Linked DNA regions of Thiosocius teredinicola. The protein of the gene in region 1 interacts with the protein of each later gene in a pairwise test. Links are inferred from orthologs where the notes say so. Each region holds a gene or a part of one and is shown on either strand. Other genes may lie near its edges. The genes, in order: dnaE and dnaQ.

Evidence for each region.
Region 2: the proteins of dnaE (region 1) and dnaQ interact in binary tests that used the Escherichia coli proteins (3 or more experiments, as listed by UniProt). The link is inferred for Thiosocius teredinicola from one-to-one orthologs.

Annotation. Positions count from the first base shown.
Region 1 is NZ_CP019936.1:1,644,712-1,652,876, forward strand. The notes cover bases 2,656-6,785. They hold dnaE (DNA polymerase III subunit alpha), read left to right. Parts: upstream 2,656-3,015; coding sequence 3,016-6,585; downstream 6,586-6,785. Other genes in these bases: rnhB (ribonuclease HII), read left to right, coding at 2,656-2,819; accA (acetyl-CoA carboxylase carboxyl transferase subunit alpha), read left to right, coding at 6,680-6,785. Outside these bases: 3-hydroxyacyl-ACP dehydratase FabZ, read left to right, coding at 1-297; lpxA (acyl-ACP--UDP-N-acetylglucosamine O-acyltransferase), read left to right, coding at 300-1,073; lpxB (lipid-A-disaccharide synthase), read left to right, coding at 1,094-2,254; more of rnhB, read left to right, coding at 2,247-2,655; more of accA, read left to right, coding at 6,786-7,636; tRNA lysidine(34) synthetase TilS, read left to right, coding at 7,620-8,165. UniProt on the Escherichia coli protein: DNA polymerase III is a complex, multichain enzyme responsible for most of the replicative synthesis in bacteria. This DNA polymerase also exhibits 3' to 5' exonuclease activity. The alpha chain is the DNA polymerase catalytic subunit.
Region 2 is NZ_CP019936.1:2,924,532-2,931,516, reverse strand. Bases 2,082-5,031 are described here. They hold dnaQ (DNA polymerase III subunit epsilon), read left to right. Parts: upstream 2,082-3,176; coding sequence 3,177-3,887; downstream 3,888-5,031. Other genes in these bases: ccoG (cytochrome c oxidase accessory protein CcoG), read right to left, coding at 4,458-5,031; B1781_RS13970 (FixH family protein), read right to left, coding at 3,948-4,448; rnhA (ribonuclease HI), read left to right, coding at 2,686-3,135; B1781_RS13985 (class I SAM-dependent methyltransferase), read left to right, coding at 2,082-2,679. Also shown: B1781_RS13995 (ABC transporter ATP-binding protein), read left to right, coding at 1-389; B1781_RS13990 (LysM peptidoglycan-binding domain-containing protein), read right to left, coding at 395-1,795; more of B1781_RS13985, read left to right, coding at 1,987-2,081; more of ccoG, read right to left, coding at 5,032-5,861; B1781_RS13960 (hypothetical protein), read right to left, coding at 5,888-6,178; ccoP (cytochrome-c oxidase, cbb3-type subunit III), read right to left, coding at 6,374-6,985. UniProt on the Escherichia coli protein: DNA polymerase III is a complex, multichain enzyme responsible for most of the replicative synthesis in bacteria. The epsilon subunit contain the editing function and is a proofreading 3'-5' exonuclease.

The DNA.
Region 1 (8,165 bases):
CAGGGACACTTTCCCAGCAAACCGGTGATGCCGGGCGTGCTGCTGATCGAGGCCATGGCGCAAGCAACTGGCCTGTTGGCAATGGAAAGCGCCGATGTGCCGAAAGAAGCTATCTATTACCTGGTCGGCGTAGACAAGGCGCGCTTCAAGCGCCCGGTGGTGCCTGGCGACCAACTCATCTTCGAAGTCGAAGTGCTCAAGCACAAGCGCGAGATATGGGTGTTTTCTGCCGAGGCCAAAGTCGACGGCAGTGTCGTAGCTTCTGCCGAGATCATGTGCACCGCGCGGAACCTGTGAGTGTGATCGATTCGCGTGCGGTAATTGATCCGTCAGCGCAGATCGATGAGGGGGTCAGCATCGGTCCCTTCGCAGTGATCGGCGCCGGTGTGAAGATCGGCAAGGGTACCGAGATTCGTTCGCACGTCGTCATCAACGGTCCATGCACTATCGGTTGCGACAACCTGATCTATCAGTTTGCGTCGATCGGCGAAGACCCGCAGGACAAGAAATACGAGCGGCACGAACAGACGTTTCTCGAGATCGGCGATCGCAACAAGATCCGTGAGTTCGTCACCATCCACCGCGGCACCACGCAAGACGAATCGTTGACCACGATCGGCAGTGACAACCTGCTGATGGCCTATGCCCACATCGCGCACGATTGCCGTATCGGTGACAACACCATCATGGCCAATGCCGCTTCTCTGGGCGGGCATGTACATATCGATGATTGGGCGATCCTTGGTGGATTCAGCATCATTCACCAGTTCTGCCACGTCGGGAAACATTGTTTCACTGCGATGGGCAGTGTGATCAGCAAAGACGTACCGCCGTATGTCATGGTGGGTGGCCATCCTGCCAAGCCGCACGGCATCAACAGCGAGGGCCTGCGTCGCCGCAAGTTCAGCGCCGACCAGCTTGCAACGATCAAACAGGCCTACCGCACGCTCTACCACAGCGGTCTGCCGTTGGCTGAGGCACGCACGCAGATCGTGGCTGCCGCCGATGCCAGCGAGGAACTGCGCATCATGGCGGACTTCCTCGAGGCCAGCGAACGCAGCATCGTTCGCTGAATCGGTTCAGACCCCAGCCCATGCAGCCGTTGCGCATCGGTATCATTGCCGCAGAGCCTTCAGGCGACTTGCTCGCGGCCGGCTTGATGCGCGCACTCAAGGCTGAAATGCCGCAGCTCCAGTTTGAAGGGGTGGCCGGTCCCTTGATGATGAACGAAGGGATCGACCAGTGGGAGCCGATGGACAGCCTATCGGTGATGGGGTTGTTCGAGGTCCTGCATCATCTGCCGCGGCTACTACGCCTGCGCGGCCAGATTCTCGCGCGCTGGCGCGACACGCCGCCGGCCTTGTTCATCGGTGTCGATGCGCCGGACTTCAATCTCACGGTCGAAACGCGATTGCGCGAACGCGGGATACCGACGGTGCACTATGTCAGCCCGACCGTATGGGCCTGGCGTACCAGTCGGGTAAAAACCATTCGCCGAGCGGTCGATCTGCTGCTCACGATCTTTCCGTTCGAAAATGCCTTTCTCGAAAGTCACCAGGTGTCGGCCCACTATGTCGGACACCCCTTGGCGGGCGAGATGCCGCTGCGTCCCGATCGGGCAGGTGCGCGTGAACGCCTCGGTATACCGGGTGACGCGCCGGTGCTCGCCGTGTTGCCGGGCAGTCGCAGTGGCGAAGTCGGGCGGTTGGCGCGACCGTTTCTGCAGACCGCGCAGGTACTGCAGCGCGAAATCGACGGCCTGCGCGTCGTGGTGCCGCTGGTCAACGACAGAACACGCGATTTGCTGATGGCGGAGCGGCAACGCTATACGCCGTCGCTCAATGCACAGGTCGTCGTCGGCGATGCGCGCAACGCGATGGCCGCCGGCGATGTGGTGCTGACCGCTTCGGGTACCGCGACGCTTGAAGGCCTGCTGAGCAAACGTCCGATGGTGGTCGGCTACAAGGTGCAGGCCGCCACCTATTGGTTGGCGCGTCTGTTGAAACTGGTCAAGGTGCCGCACGTCGCAATGGCCAATTTGCTGGCGGACGAGCGACTCGCGCCGGAGCTGATCCAACACGATTGCGAGCCGGAACACCTGCTGCCGCCACTGCGTCGGTTCTTCCAAGACGACGCTCTGCGCGAGCGCATCGCAGCGCGCTATACCGAGATCCACCAGTCGATGCGCTCGGATACCAATCGCGAAGCCGCGGCGGCAGTCATTGCATTGATGAAGGAGCGGGGCATTGTCTGAAGTTCTGGTGTGCGGCGTCGATGAGGTCGGCCGCGGTCCGTTGGCCGGACCGGTTGTGGCGGCGGCCGTGATCCTCGATCCAAACAGGCCGATCGCCGGCCTGGCCGACTCGAAAAAGCTCAGTGAGAAGAAGCGCGAGGCCTTGTATCCGCAGATATGTGATCAGGCGCTGGCGTGGGCCGTGGGGCGCGCCGAAGTGGCCGAGATCGACGAACTGAATATCTTGCACGCCAGTCTGCTGGCGATGCAGCGTGCGGTCGCTGCACTGGCCGTGGCACCCGGCCACGCCCTGGTCGATGGCAACAAGCTCCCCAAGCAGCTGCCGTGCAGCGCCGAGGCGATCGTGGGCGGCGATGGAAGCGAGCCCTGCATCTCGGCCGCGTCGATTATTGCCAAGGTCGTGCGCGACCGTGAGATGGTCGAATTGGACGCGCGCTATCCCGGCTACGGCCTGGCGATACACAAGGGTTATCCGACCAAGAAGCACCTCGAAGCCTTGCAGGCACTGGGCATCAGCGAGATCCATCGGCGCTCGTTCGGGCCGGTTCGCAAGCTACTGGCATAACGCACGCTCGGATCAAGCGCAGCATGGTGCTCGGTCTGGGAAAGATGTCGTAGTCATTTGATATCTAAGCAATAACTGCGCTCGATCTTTGCATCTTCCAATGCGTGACCCGGGCATGCAAACGGTGCTGGAAGCCCATGCCGCGGCACGGTATCCTGTTCGCTCTTCTGACCCCACCTAGGTCCCGAATCGCCGTATGTCAGCCGAATTCGTCCACCTGCATGTGCATTCCGAGTACTCGCTGGTGGACGGTGTTGCGCGCATCAAGCCGATGGTCGCGCGGGTGGCCGAGCAGGGCATGCCGGCGGTCGCGCTGACTGATCAATCGAACATGTTTGCTTTGGTGCGCTTCTACAAGGCGGCCATCGCGGCGGGCGTCAAGCCGATCGGCGGCGTCGATGCCTGGATTCACAATCCGGATGATGCGCAGAAGCCTGACCGCCTGGTGCTGCTCGTACAGAGCAACGAGGGCTACCGGCACCTTACCGAATTGGTCTCGCGCAGCTACCGTGAAGGTCAGCACCTCGGTCGCGCGATGATGCATCGTGAGTGGTTCACGCCGGAGAGTACGCGCGGCATCATCGCTTTGTCGGGTGGTCGAGAGGGCGATGTCGGACGTGCCCTGCTATCCGGAAACCGCCAACTGGCCGAGCAGCGGCTGGATGACTGGCTGGCCCTGTTCGGTGATCGCTACTACCTGCAACTGGTCAGAACCGGGCGCACCGACGAAGAAGATTGTCTGCATGCGAGCGTTGCACTGGCGGCAGAGAAGGCCGTGCCGGTTGTCGCGACCAACGGCGTGTGTTTTCTGCGCCCCGACGAGTTCGCCGCACACGAGGTGCGCGTGTGTATCCACGAGGGGCGCACCCTCGACGATCCGCGGCGCACCAAGCAGTATTCCGAGCAACAATACCTGCGCTCGCCGCAGGAGATGGCGGAGCTGTTCTCCGACATCCCCGAGGCCATTCAAAACACGGTAGAGATTGCCAAGCGCTGCAATCTCGAGATCACGCTCGGCAAGAACTTCCTGCCGGATTTCCCGATCCCGCAGGGCATGACGATCGACGAGTTCTTTCGCGAGGAATCGCGCAAGGGTCTCGAATGGCGTCTTGATCGCATCTTCGATCGCAACGACGACGATTTCACCGAGAAGCGCAAACCCTACGATGAAAGGCTTGAGATCGAGCTCAACGTCATCATCAACATGGGCTTTCCCGGCTACTTCCTAATCGTTGCCGACTTCATCCAGTGGGCCAAAGACAACGACGTGCCGGTGGGTCCGGGGCGTGGATCGGGTGCCGGGTCGCTGGTGGCCTATGCGTTGAAGATCACCGATCTCGATCCGCTGGAACACGACCTGCTGTTCGAGCGCTTCCTCAATCCCGAACGTGTGTCGATGCCCGACTTCGACGTCGACTTCTGCATGGACAAGCGCGACAGCGTTATCGACTACGTGGCGCGCAAGTATGGTCGAGATTCGGTATCGCAGATCATCACCTACGGCTCCATGGCCGCCAAGGCAGTCGTGCGCGACGTCGGCCGCGTGCTCGGCCACGCCTATGGCTTCACCGATCGCGTCGCCAAGATGGTGCCGTTCGAGATCGGCATGACGCTCGACAAGGCACTGCAGGAGAGTGAAGACCTCAAGCAGGCCTACGAGACCGACGAAGAGATCACCCAGCTGATCGATATGGCCAAGCAGCTCGAGGGTTTGGCGCGCAACGCCGGCAAGCACGCCGGGGGCGTGGTGATCGCGCCGGGCAAGCTGACCGATTTCAGCCCGCTTTACTGCGAAGCCGACGGCACCAACCTGGTCACGCAGTACGACAAGGACGACGTCGAGGCGGCCGGCCTGGTCAAGTTCGACTTCCTCGGCCTGCGTACCCTGACGATCATCGACTGGGCGCTGAAGACGATCAATGCCGAGAAGGGCAAGACCAACGAGGCGCTGATCGATATCGCGACCATCCCGGTCGACGACGTCGACGCCTTCAAGCTGCTCAAGAGCGCCGAGACCACCGCGGTGTTCCAGCTTGAATCGGCCGGCATGAAGCAATTGATCAGCAAGTTGCAGCCCGACTGTTTCGACGACATCACCGCACTGGTGGCCTTGTTCCGCCCGGGTCCGCTGCAGTCGGGCATGGTGGACGACTTCATCGCGCGTAAGCACGGTATCCAGGAGGTGGTCTACCCGCACCCCGATCTCGAACCCATCCTGCAATCGACTTACGGCGTCATTCTGTATCAGGAGCAGGTCATGCAGATCGCCCAGGTACTCGCCAGCTACACGCTCGGCGGCGCCGACCTGCTGCGGCGTGCGATGGGCAAGAAGAAACCGGAAGAGATGGCCAAGCAGGGCGAGATCTTCCGCAAGGGGGCGGTGGCACGCGGCGTCGAAGAGGATACCGCCACCTATATCTTTGACCTGATGGAGAAGTTCGCCGGCTACGGCTTCAACAAGTCGCACTCGGCGGCCTACGCGCTGGTCTCTTACCAGACCTTGTGGCTGAAGGCGCATTATCCGGCAGCGTTCATGGCGGCGGTGCTGTCGTCGGATATGGACAACACCGACAAGGTCGTGACCTTCATCGAAGAATGCCGCGCGATGAAGCTGAAGGTCGAGCCGCCGGACGTCAATCGTTCCAGCTACATGTTCACAATCGATGGCGACGACACTGTGGTTTACGGACTCGGCGCCATCAAGGGCGTCGGTGAGGGCGCCATCGAAGGGATCGTCGAGGCACGCCAGCGCGACGGCGTCTTCCGCGACATGTTTGAGTTCTGCCGGCGAATCGATCTGAAGAAGGTCAACCGGCGGGTGCTCGAATCCCTGATCCGCGCCGGTGCCCTGGATCGCCTGGGGGCGAATCGCGCCACGCTGATGATTCAGTTGCCGTTGGCGCTGAAGATGGCCGAACAGCACGCGGCAATGCTGGCAGCGGGGCAGGACGATCTGTTCGGCATGTCCGAACCCGAACCGGTCGAACCGGTGTCCGGCATCGTGCCGGACGAGATCGAGGAATGGGACGACGATCAGCGGCTGGCCGGCGAGAAAGAAACGCTCGGCCTGTATCTGACCGGGCACCCGATCGATTTCTACGCGGCCGACCTCAAGGCCCTGATCAGCAGCCGGATCGCCCGGCTGAGCCTGGATGACGTGCGCGAGGCGCGCGGTCGGCGCGGCGGCGGCAAGAAGGTCACGGTTGCCGGCATGGTGGTCGCGGTCAATCGACGCAACACCCAGCGTGGCACGATGGCGTCGGTGTTGCTGGATGACAAGACCGGGCGTATCGAGGCGGCGCTGTTCAGCGAAACCTACGAAAAGTATCGCGACGAGATCGCCAACGATCGGGTGCTGATCGTCGAAGGCACCCTGGTGCACGATGAGTATCGCGGTGGGTTGAGTATTCGCGCCGACAAGGTCGGCGGTATCGAAGACGCGCGCCTGGTGCGTGCATCGAGTATCGAGCTGACGTTGCGCAGTACGACGATGGCGCAGCGCGGTCTGTCGACCGAGGCGATCATACGCGAGCTCAAAGGGCTGCTCGAACCGGTACGCGATGGTAGCTGCGACGTGCGCCTGCGTTACCAGCGGCCGGATGCCGAGGTGTTGCTCAAGTTCGGCAGCGCGTGGCGCATCAAGCCGGGTGACGGTTTTCTGCGTCAGGCCTATCGTCTTTTAGGAAGCGATGCACTGAAACTACGTTTTCGTGCAGCAGTACCCGAAACCAGGGATTCGGCCATGGGTTTCGCACAATCGGGTTGATCATGGTGATCTTTACGTGCGGCCGGGACGATTCGGCCGGTCGCATTGGGTTATCATTAGCGATTAGCCAAAGGTCTTATCCCACACAATAACGATGAATCTTGATTTTCTTGAATTTGAGCAGCCGATCGCCGAACTCCAGGCAAAAATCGAAGAGCTGCGCCTGGTCGGTAATGACAATGAAATCAACATCCAGGAAGAGATCGAGCGCCTCGAGGGCAAGAGCCGCTCGCTGACCGAGCAGATCTTTTCCAACCTGTCGCCGTGGCAGATTTCGCAGCTCGCACGTCATCCGCTGCGACCCTACACGCTCGACTATGTCGCGCGCATCGTCGACGACTTCGAAGAACTGCATGGCGATCGCGCATTCGCCGACGACCGTGCGATCGTCGGCGGCTTGGGGCGCATCGCCGGCAAGCCGGTGATGGTGATCGGTCATCAGAAAGGGCGCGATACCAAAGAGAAGATCAGTCGCAACTTCGGCATGCCGCGACCCGAGGGATATCGTAAGGCGCTGCGCCTGATGAAGATCGCCGAGCGCTTCAACATGCCGGTACTGACCTTCATCGACACGCCCGGCGCCTACCCCGGGGTGGGCGCCGAAGAGCGCGGCCAGAGCGAGGCGATCGCGCGCAACTTGTTCGAGATGGCGGGCCTGCGTGTGCCGATCATCGCCACCGTGATCGGCGAGGGCGGATCGGGCGGCGCGCTGGCGATCGGTGTGGCCGACCGCCTGTTGATGCTGCAGTACAGCACTTACTCGGTCATTTCGCCGGAGGGTTGTGCGTCGATCCTGTGGAAAGACGCCGAGAAGGCGCCGCTGGCGGCCGAGGCGATGGCGATAACATCCAAACACCTGAAGGAATTCGACCTGATCGACGAGATCGTGCCCGAGCCGCTTGGCGGCGGACACCGCGACCCGGATACGGTTGCCCGAAATCTCAAGGATGCGTTGCTGGCAGCGCTCGATGAGGTGCGCGACGCACCGATCGACCGCCTGCTCGAGCTGCGCTACGAGAGGCTGATGTCGTACGGTGTCGTCTCGAGCTGAATGTACTATCGATGCGCAGCGGCTGCTCGCGCATCTGCACGATGACCTGCCCACCCCGACCCATTACTGGGTCGGCTTCAGCGGCGGTGTCGATTCCACCGTTCTGCTACACCTGATCGCACAGATCCGCGCGTCGTTGCCGGCGCCGGTCTCGGCGATCCACATCGACCACGGCCTGCAGGCCGAATCGGCGAACTGGTCACAACACTGCGCGCGTACTGCCGAGCGGTGCGGCATTCCCTATCATTCACTGCGCGTCGATGCCCGGCCGTCGGCCGGTGAGAGCCCCGAGGCGGCTGCGCGGGCGGCACGCTATGCGGCGATCGCCGATGCGATCGAAGACGACGCGATGCTGCTGACTGCACATCATCTCGACGACCAGGCCGAAACCTTGTTGCTGCAACTGCTGCGGGGGGCCGGCGTCGAGGGCCTGGCGGCGATGCCGGCATGTCGCCGTTGGCACAACCGATGGCACGCGCGACCGTTGCTCGCGTTGCGACGCCGCACATTGCATGCCTGGGCTGTCGAA
Region 2 (6,985 bases), 1.3 Mb from region 1 along the record:
AGCTGCAGCTCGAACTCGGCCTGTCGTACCTGTTTATCACCCACAACATCTCGGTCGTCGCCTACCTGGCGCACGAGGTTGCGGTGATGTACCTGGGGAGGATCGTGGAATACGGTTCGGTCGACCAGGTGCTGCAGCAACCGCTGCATCCTTATACGGCGGCCTTGCTCAGTGCCGTGCCCGTACCGGACCCGAAACACGAGCGCGAGGTGATCCGTCTCGAGGGCGACATGCCGTCACCGATCAACCCGCCGAGTGGTTGTCATTTTCATCCGCGCTGCCCGCAGGCGATGGATATCTGCCGTTCACGGTATCCCGCATCGACCGATGCCGGCGATGGCCGGCGGGTGAGCTGCTGGTTGAATGTACCCGAGGATGAACGTCGCTGAGGCGGTCAGGTATCCGCGTCGGGGTCGATGAACACCGTGATGCGTTCGCCGGGGCGGATGAAGCGACCGACCTGGTTCCAACGCTTGAGATCGGCGATCGATACCTGGAAGCGGCGGGCGATCTTGTACAACGAATCGCCCTTACGCACTCGGTACTTCAGGCGTTGCTTGGCATTACCGTTGGAGGCCGTGGTGGTGAAGTTGGCGCCGTCGGACAGCGGTATCTTCAGGTGTCTGCCGGCGCGGATCGATGAGCCTTTGAGGTTGTTCGCCTGGCGGATCACATCGGCGGTAACCCCATAGCGACGCGCGATCTGGCTGAGAGTGTCACCGGGTTTGATGGCGTGGCGTTGCCAGCGCAAACGCTTGTCCGTCGGCAGATCGGCCAGCGCCGTTTTGAAGAGTTCGGCGTTGTCCGCCGGCATCAGCAACTCGTGCGGCCCGTCCGGGCTGCTCGCCCAGCGTCGGTGGCCGGCGTTCAATGCCAGCAGTTCTTCGACCGACATCTCCGCCAATTCGGCGGCAACGTTCAGATCGATCTGGCCGGCCGTATCGGCGACCACGAAATAGGGTTGGTCGAGGATCTCGGGCAGATCGAGCGCGTAACGATCCGGATTGGTGACCACGGCGGTCAAGGCGAGCAGACGCGGCACGTATTGGTCGGTCTCGCGCGGCAGGTCGAGCGACCAGAAATCGGTCTTGCCGCCCTTGCGCTCGGCACGCCGAATAGCGCGGCTGACGGTGCCGGCGCCGGCATTGTAGGCCGCCAGGGTCAACGCCCAATCGCCGTCAAAGCGCTCGTTGAGCTGCTTCAGGTATTTGATGGCGGCCCGGGTCGAGGCGCGTACGGTGCGCCGCCGGTCGACCCACCAGTCCTGCCTGAGGCCGAGCATCTTGCCGGTAGCGGGCATGAACTGCCACAGGCCGGCTGCGCCCGAGGTCGAGTAGATCTCAGGTCTGAAGCCGCTCTCGACGGCCGGTAGCAGGGCCAGTTCATAAGGCAGGCCGGCTGCGTCGATCTCGTTGAGAATGTGATACAGGTAGGGCTCGGAACGCGCCATCATTGCCCGATAGGCGTTCGGATGGCGCTGCAGGCGGCTGATCTCCTGCTTGACCCGCGGGTGTTCGAGAACGTCTAGAGAGAATCCTGAGCGCAGGCGGGTCCAGATCGGTTCGGGCGGGATGACGATCTCTTCGGCGTCGGCCAGATCGTTGTGTGTCAGCATCTCCAAGGCATGCTTGTCGACGATTTCCTGCTCGTTCGATTTCGCATGAGGCGAGGTCGCATCGGTCTTGGTACCCTGTGTGCCGCAACCGCCTAATAGGGCGGCGAGGGCCAGGGTCAGAGCCGGAATAGTAGTGCGGCGACGTTGCCGACCGGTGATGCTTTGTTCAGAATCAGACATGCTACTCGCCGCTGTGAAAGCCGGTGCAGTTTACGAAATGCAAGAACCAGGTTCCAGCACCCAACCGCCAGATGACGTCATCCAGATTCTGTGATCGCGAAAACAAAGAAATCGGCCAAGCTCTGTCAGATTGGTATTTGACATCGCCGGGCAGCCGTGTCGCGGCACATGAGCGTGAAGTCGTGTCATCGATGGTTACCGACCTCTTTGGTTACCAGTTGCTGCAACTGGGTGAATTGGGTTCCGATACCGCCTACCTCGCACAGTGTCCGGTGCGTAACAAGACGTTGATAAGTCATCGACCGGATGCGGGGCATCCTGAAGTGATCGTCGGCGCATCGCAGTTGCTGCCGATCACGGCCGACAGCATCGACGCGATGATCCTGGTCCACACGCTGGATTTCTCGCCCGATCCGCACCAGGTATTGCGCGAAGTTGAACGGGTGCTCATTCCGGAAGGTCGGGTGATCGTTATCGGCTTCAATCCGTACAGCCTGTGGGGCCTGTGGCGACTGTTCGGCCGCTGGCGAGGCAGTCTGCCCTGGTGCGGCAATTTCCTGTCGTATCCGCGCATGAACGACTGGTTGACCCTGTTGGGCTTCGGTGTGGAACGCATGGACGTGATGGAATTTCGACCGCCGACCAAATCGAACCGCTTCGAATCGATCGAACGCGTCGGTCGCCGCGTCTGGCCGATGCTGGCCGGTATCTACGTGGTCAGGGCAGTCAAACGGGTATCGCGCATCACACCCGTTGGCCAACGTTGGTCGCGTCTGCGGGTGCTGGGTCCGCGAGCTATCGAGCCACACGCGCCGGCCCCGGGGCATTCGGCGATGGATTGGCCGCCGATGGAAGATGAACCGCGCAAACGAGGTTTTGGATAGAGTCGCATGTCAGATCGCGTCGAATTGTTTACAGATGGTGCCTGCAAGGGAAACCCAGGTCCGGGCGGATGGGGCGCCATCCTGCGTTTCAGCGGCAAAGAGAAAGAGTTGTTCGGCGGTGAAGCCGAAACCACCAACAACCGCATGGAACTGACGGCCGTCATCAAGGGCCTGGAGGCGCTCAAACGGCGCTGCCCGGTGGATATCACGACGGATTCCCAGTATGTGAAAAACGGCATCACGCAGTGGATTCATAATTGGAAACGCAATGGCTGGCGCACCGCGGCCAAGAAACCGGTCAAGAACGAAGACCTGTGGAAGCAGCTCGAACAGGCCGTCAACGAACACGATGTGACCTGGCATTGGGTCAAAGGGCACGCCGGACACCCGGAGAACGAGCGTGCCGATGAGCTGGCCAATCGGGGCATCAGTGCGCTGCATACCAATATCGATTGACCTGCCTGCACCTCGAACACCGCCTGAAGGACAGCGACAGCATGAGACAGATCGTACTGGATACGGAAACCACCGGCCTCGAGCCCGAGCAGGGGCATCGCATTATCGAGATCGGCTGCGTCGAACTGATCGAGCGCCGTCTGACCGGCAACAACTTTCATGTCTACCTGCAGCCGGATCGCGAGATCGATGCAGCCGCCGTTGAAGTACACGGCATCACAAACGAGTTTCTCGCCGACAAACCGCACTTCGACGACATTGCCGATGATCTGTTGACGTATCTGAAGGGCGCCGAACTGGTGATCCACAATGCGCCCTTCGACGTCGGCTTTCTCGATGCCGAACTTGCACGTCTCGACGGCATGGGGGCGATCGTCGATCACTGTGAGGTGCTCGACACGTTGGTGATGGCGCGCAAGAAGCATCCGGGGCAGCGCAACAGCCTCGATGCACTGTGCGGCCGCTACGAGGTCGACAACAGCCGGCGCGACAAACATGGCGCCTTGCTCGATGCCGAGATCCTCGCCGACGTGTATCTCGCCATGACCGGCGGACAGGGCGCGCTGTCACTCGATGCCAGCAACGACAATGAAGGTGAAGGACAAGGGCAGGCAGGTGTTCGCCGGGTCGACCGCGCCGGCCTGTCGCTGGTAATCGTCAGTGCCAATGAAGAAGAACTGGCGGCGCATGAGGCGCGCCTGGATGCGATCGACAAGGCAGCCGGCGACGGTGCCGTGTGGCGTCGTCAGTAGGCCAGATCGAATTACGCCGGTTTTAACAGGCGAACCGGAACCTGCAGATCAAATGCGGCGTCAGTCGAGGCGTGCGCTGTTCGAGCCCGGCAGCACCAGTCTGCCTTCGATGCGCCACGACTCGTCCTCGGGACGTAACTGCAGTTTCCAATGGGCCGGCCCGAGCGGATCGAGCCTGCCTGCGTAACGGCCGTTACCCAGTGGCGACAACTGCTGTTGTTGATCCTGGTCGGGGCGGGTGGGGTGAATCACTTTCAATACCAGCAAGCCTGCGCCGTTGGTCAGTGGTTTGTCCAAAGCCAGGGTCAAGGCGCCGGTATCGGTATCGAAGGTAATCTCGCCGGCAATGCCCAATGCCGCGGCTTTCGCAGCGCTGTCGGCATCCTTATGGATCGCCAGGCCTTCTTTGTAGTAATCGTCGGTGACCAGGCCGTCATCGGTCTGGATCGCGATGTTGATCGTGATGATCGCAGCGATCACGACACTCAGCGGCAGGGCGATCAGGAACCATGGCCAAAACTGCTTGTACCATGGCACGGTATCTTCGCGGGGCGGTCTCATTCAGTTGTCTCAGCGCATCACCGGTCCGAGGAAGCGGGCGTGTTCGTCGATCGCTATCTCCGGCGTGATCTCGGATTGGATGTGGAACAGGATTTCACTGCTGGACGATTTTATCGCAATCGGGTCGACCTGCACGCGTAGCGGCAGGTCGGCAACCGCGCCGCTATCCAGTTCGATGCCCGTGGTTTGACCAATCACTTCCATGCCTTCCAGGCCGGACACCGCCAGGGTGTAGCGCTGCGGCCGATGATCCATATTGATCAGTTTGAGGTTGTAGACGTTCTGCACCAGGCCTTCATCGGTCTCGGTGTACAGCACGTTGCGGTCACGAATGATATCGACCTCGAGCGGTATGCGGGTCAGCAGTGCGTAGATCAACGCGACACCGACAAAGGTCAGTATGCCGATGTAGACCATGATGCGCGGGCGAACGATCTTGGTCTTCTGGCCCTGCAAGGCGTTTTCGGTGGTGTACTTCACCAGGCCGCGCGGATAGCCCATCTTGTCCATGACTTCGTCGCACACGTCGACGCACGCCGCACAGCCGATGCACTGGTACTGCAGGCCGTCGCGGATATCGATACCGACAGGGCAAACCTGAACGCACAGCGTGCAGTCGATGCAGTCGCCCAGGCCGGCTTCGGCCGATGGCGTGCCGCGCTTGCGTGAACCGCGCGGATCGCCGCGTTTTTCGTCGTACGAGATGATCAGGGTGTCGTGGTCGAACATCGCGCTTTGGAAGCGCGCATAGGGGCACATGTAGATGCACACCTGCTCGCGCATGAAACCTGCGTTGCCGTAGGTGGCGAAGCCGTAGAAAAAGATCCAGAAGGTTTCCCAGGGGCCCAGGTTCCAGCCGATGAAGCTGGTCCACAGCTCCTGAATCGGCGTGAAGTAACCGACGAAGGTGAAACCCGTCCACAGAGAGAACACCAACCATGCCGCGTGTTTGGCTGCCTTGACGCTGTAATACGATGCGTCTTTCGGCCCCTGGTCGCGTTTCTTCTGTTTCTTCGATCCGCCTTCGATCTTGCGCTCGATCCACATGTAGATCTCGGTCCACACGGTCTGCGGACAGGCATAGCCGCACCACAAGCGTCCGGCGAGCGCGGTAAACATGAACAGCGAGATCGCTGCGAGGATCAGCAGCATCGACAGGTAGAAGAAATCCTGCGGCCAGAAGGTCAGGCCGAAGATGTAGAACTTACGCGCCGGCAGGTCGAACAATATCGCCTGGTGACCGTCCCAGTTGATCCATGGCGTACCGTAGTAGATGCCGAGCAACACCCCCATGGCCGCCAGGCGCAGTGCGGCAAAGATGCCGTGCACCTCTCGCGGATAGATCTTCTCGCGCTTCTTATAGAGATCGGACTCGAGCGCGGAATCGTTGTTGTTTTCGGCAGGCTGCGACATCGTCTGCGGTTCCGTGGTCAGGGCGTTTAGTTGGATTTGGGCATGTTCTGCCGATGTGTGGGTCGGCGGAAATAGCAAGTCAGCGCGCAGCTCATCGACGTCAGCAACCAGAAACAAAAGAAGCCGATGGTATAGCCGCCCATCCGGGTGATATCCGGAAAGCCGCCGATCATGCCCAGTTCGGTCGGATCGAACAGGGTGAAGAAGATGATGGTGGCCAGGCTCGCGGTAAGGAACGACGGCCACATGACGGAAACGATCTGCTGAACAACCGGCAGCTGATTTTTGTCTTGCTCAGTAGCTGGCAGGGTAGACATGCTGGGTTCCTTAGGTCGCGCCGGACAGTGGTGTCCGACTTTGGTCATCGTTCAGCTACAACTCCCGGGTGGAGCCGATGCTGAAGGGCGCCTAAGGAGAGAAATAGCCGTTGAATTTTGGCCCTGAACCCCCGCGGAAGTCGTTGATAAATCGCATTATCGACGTTTTCCGAGGGGCCAGGGCCAGGGTACCGCTTATTGGTTCGACAGACTATAGACGTAAGCGGTCAGCAGGTGCACCTTCTCGTCGCCCAGCAGCTCCTTGTGAGCTGGCATGACGCCGGCACGGCCCTTGGTCAGGGTCTGCTTGATAACGCCTGCGCTACCGCCATACAGCCAGACCTTGTCGGTCAGGTTCGGCGCGCCGAGCATCTGGTTGCCGGTGCCGTCGACACCGTGGCAGCCGATACAGCCGACGCTCATGAACACCTCTTTGCCGGCTTCGGCCTTGGCGGCGTCCACGTTGCGGCCCGAGAGGCTCTCGACGTAGCTGGCGACCTGGTCGATCTTGTCGTCGCCGATGTGGGCGTGCGCCGGCATCACGCCGTTGCGGCCACTGGCGATCGACATCTTGATCTGCTCAGGGCTACCGCCCCACAGCCAGTCGCCGTCGGTCAGGTTGGGGAAGCCCGGCGTTCCGCCGGCATCCGAACCATGACACTGCATGCAGTAGGTCAGGAACAGACGCTTGCCCATTTCACGCGCTTCTTGGTATTCCGGCTTGCCCGCCAGATCGGTCACTGCGACGGCCGCGAACTTCTTGAAGATCGGGTCGTACTTCTCGGCGGCCTGCGCCATCTCGCCCTG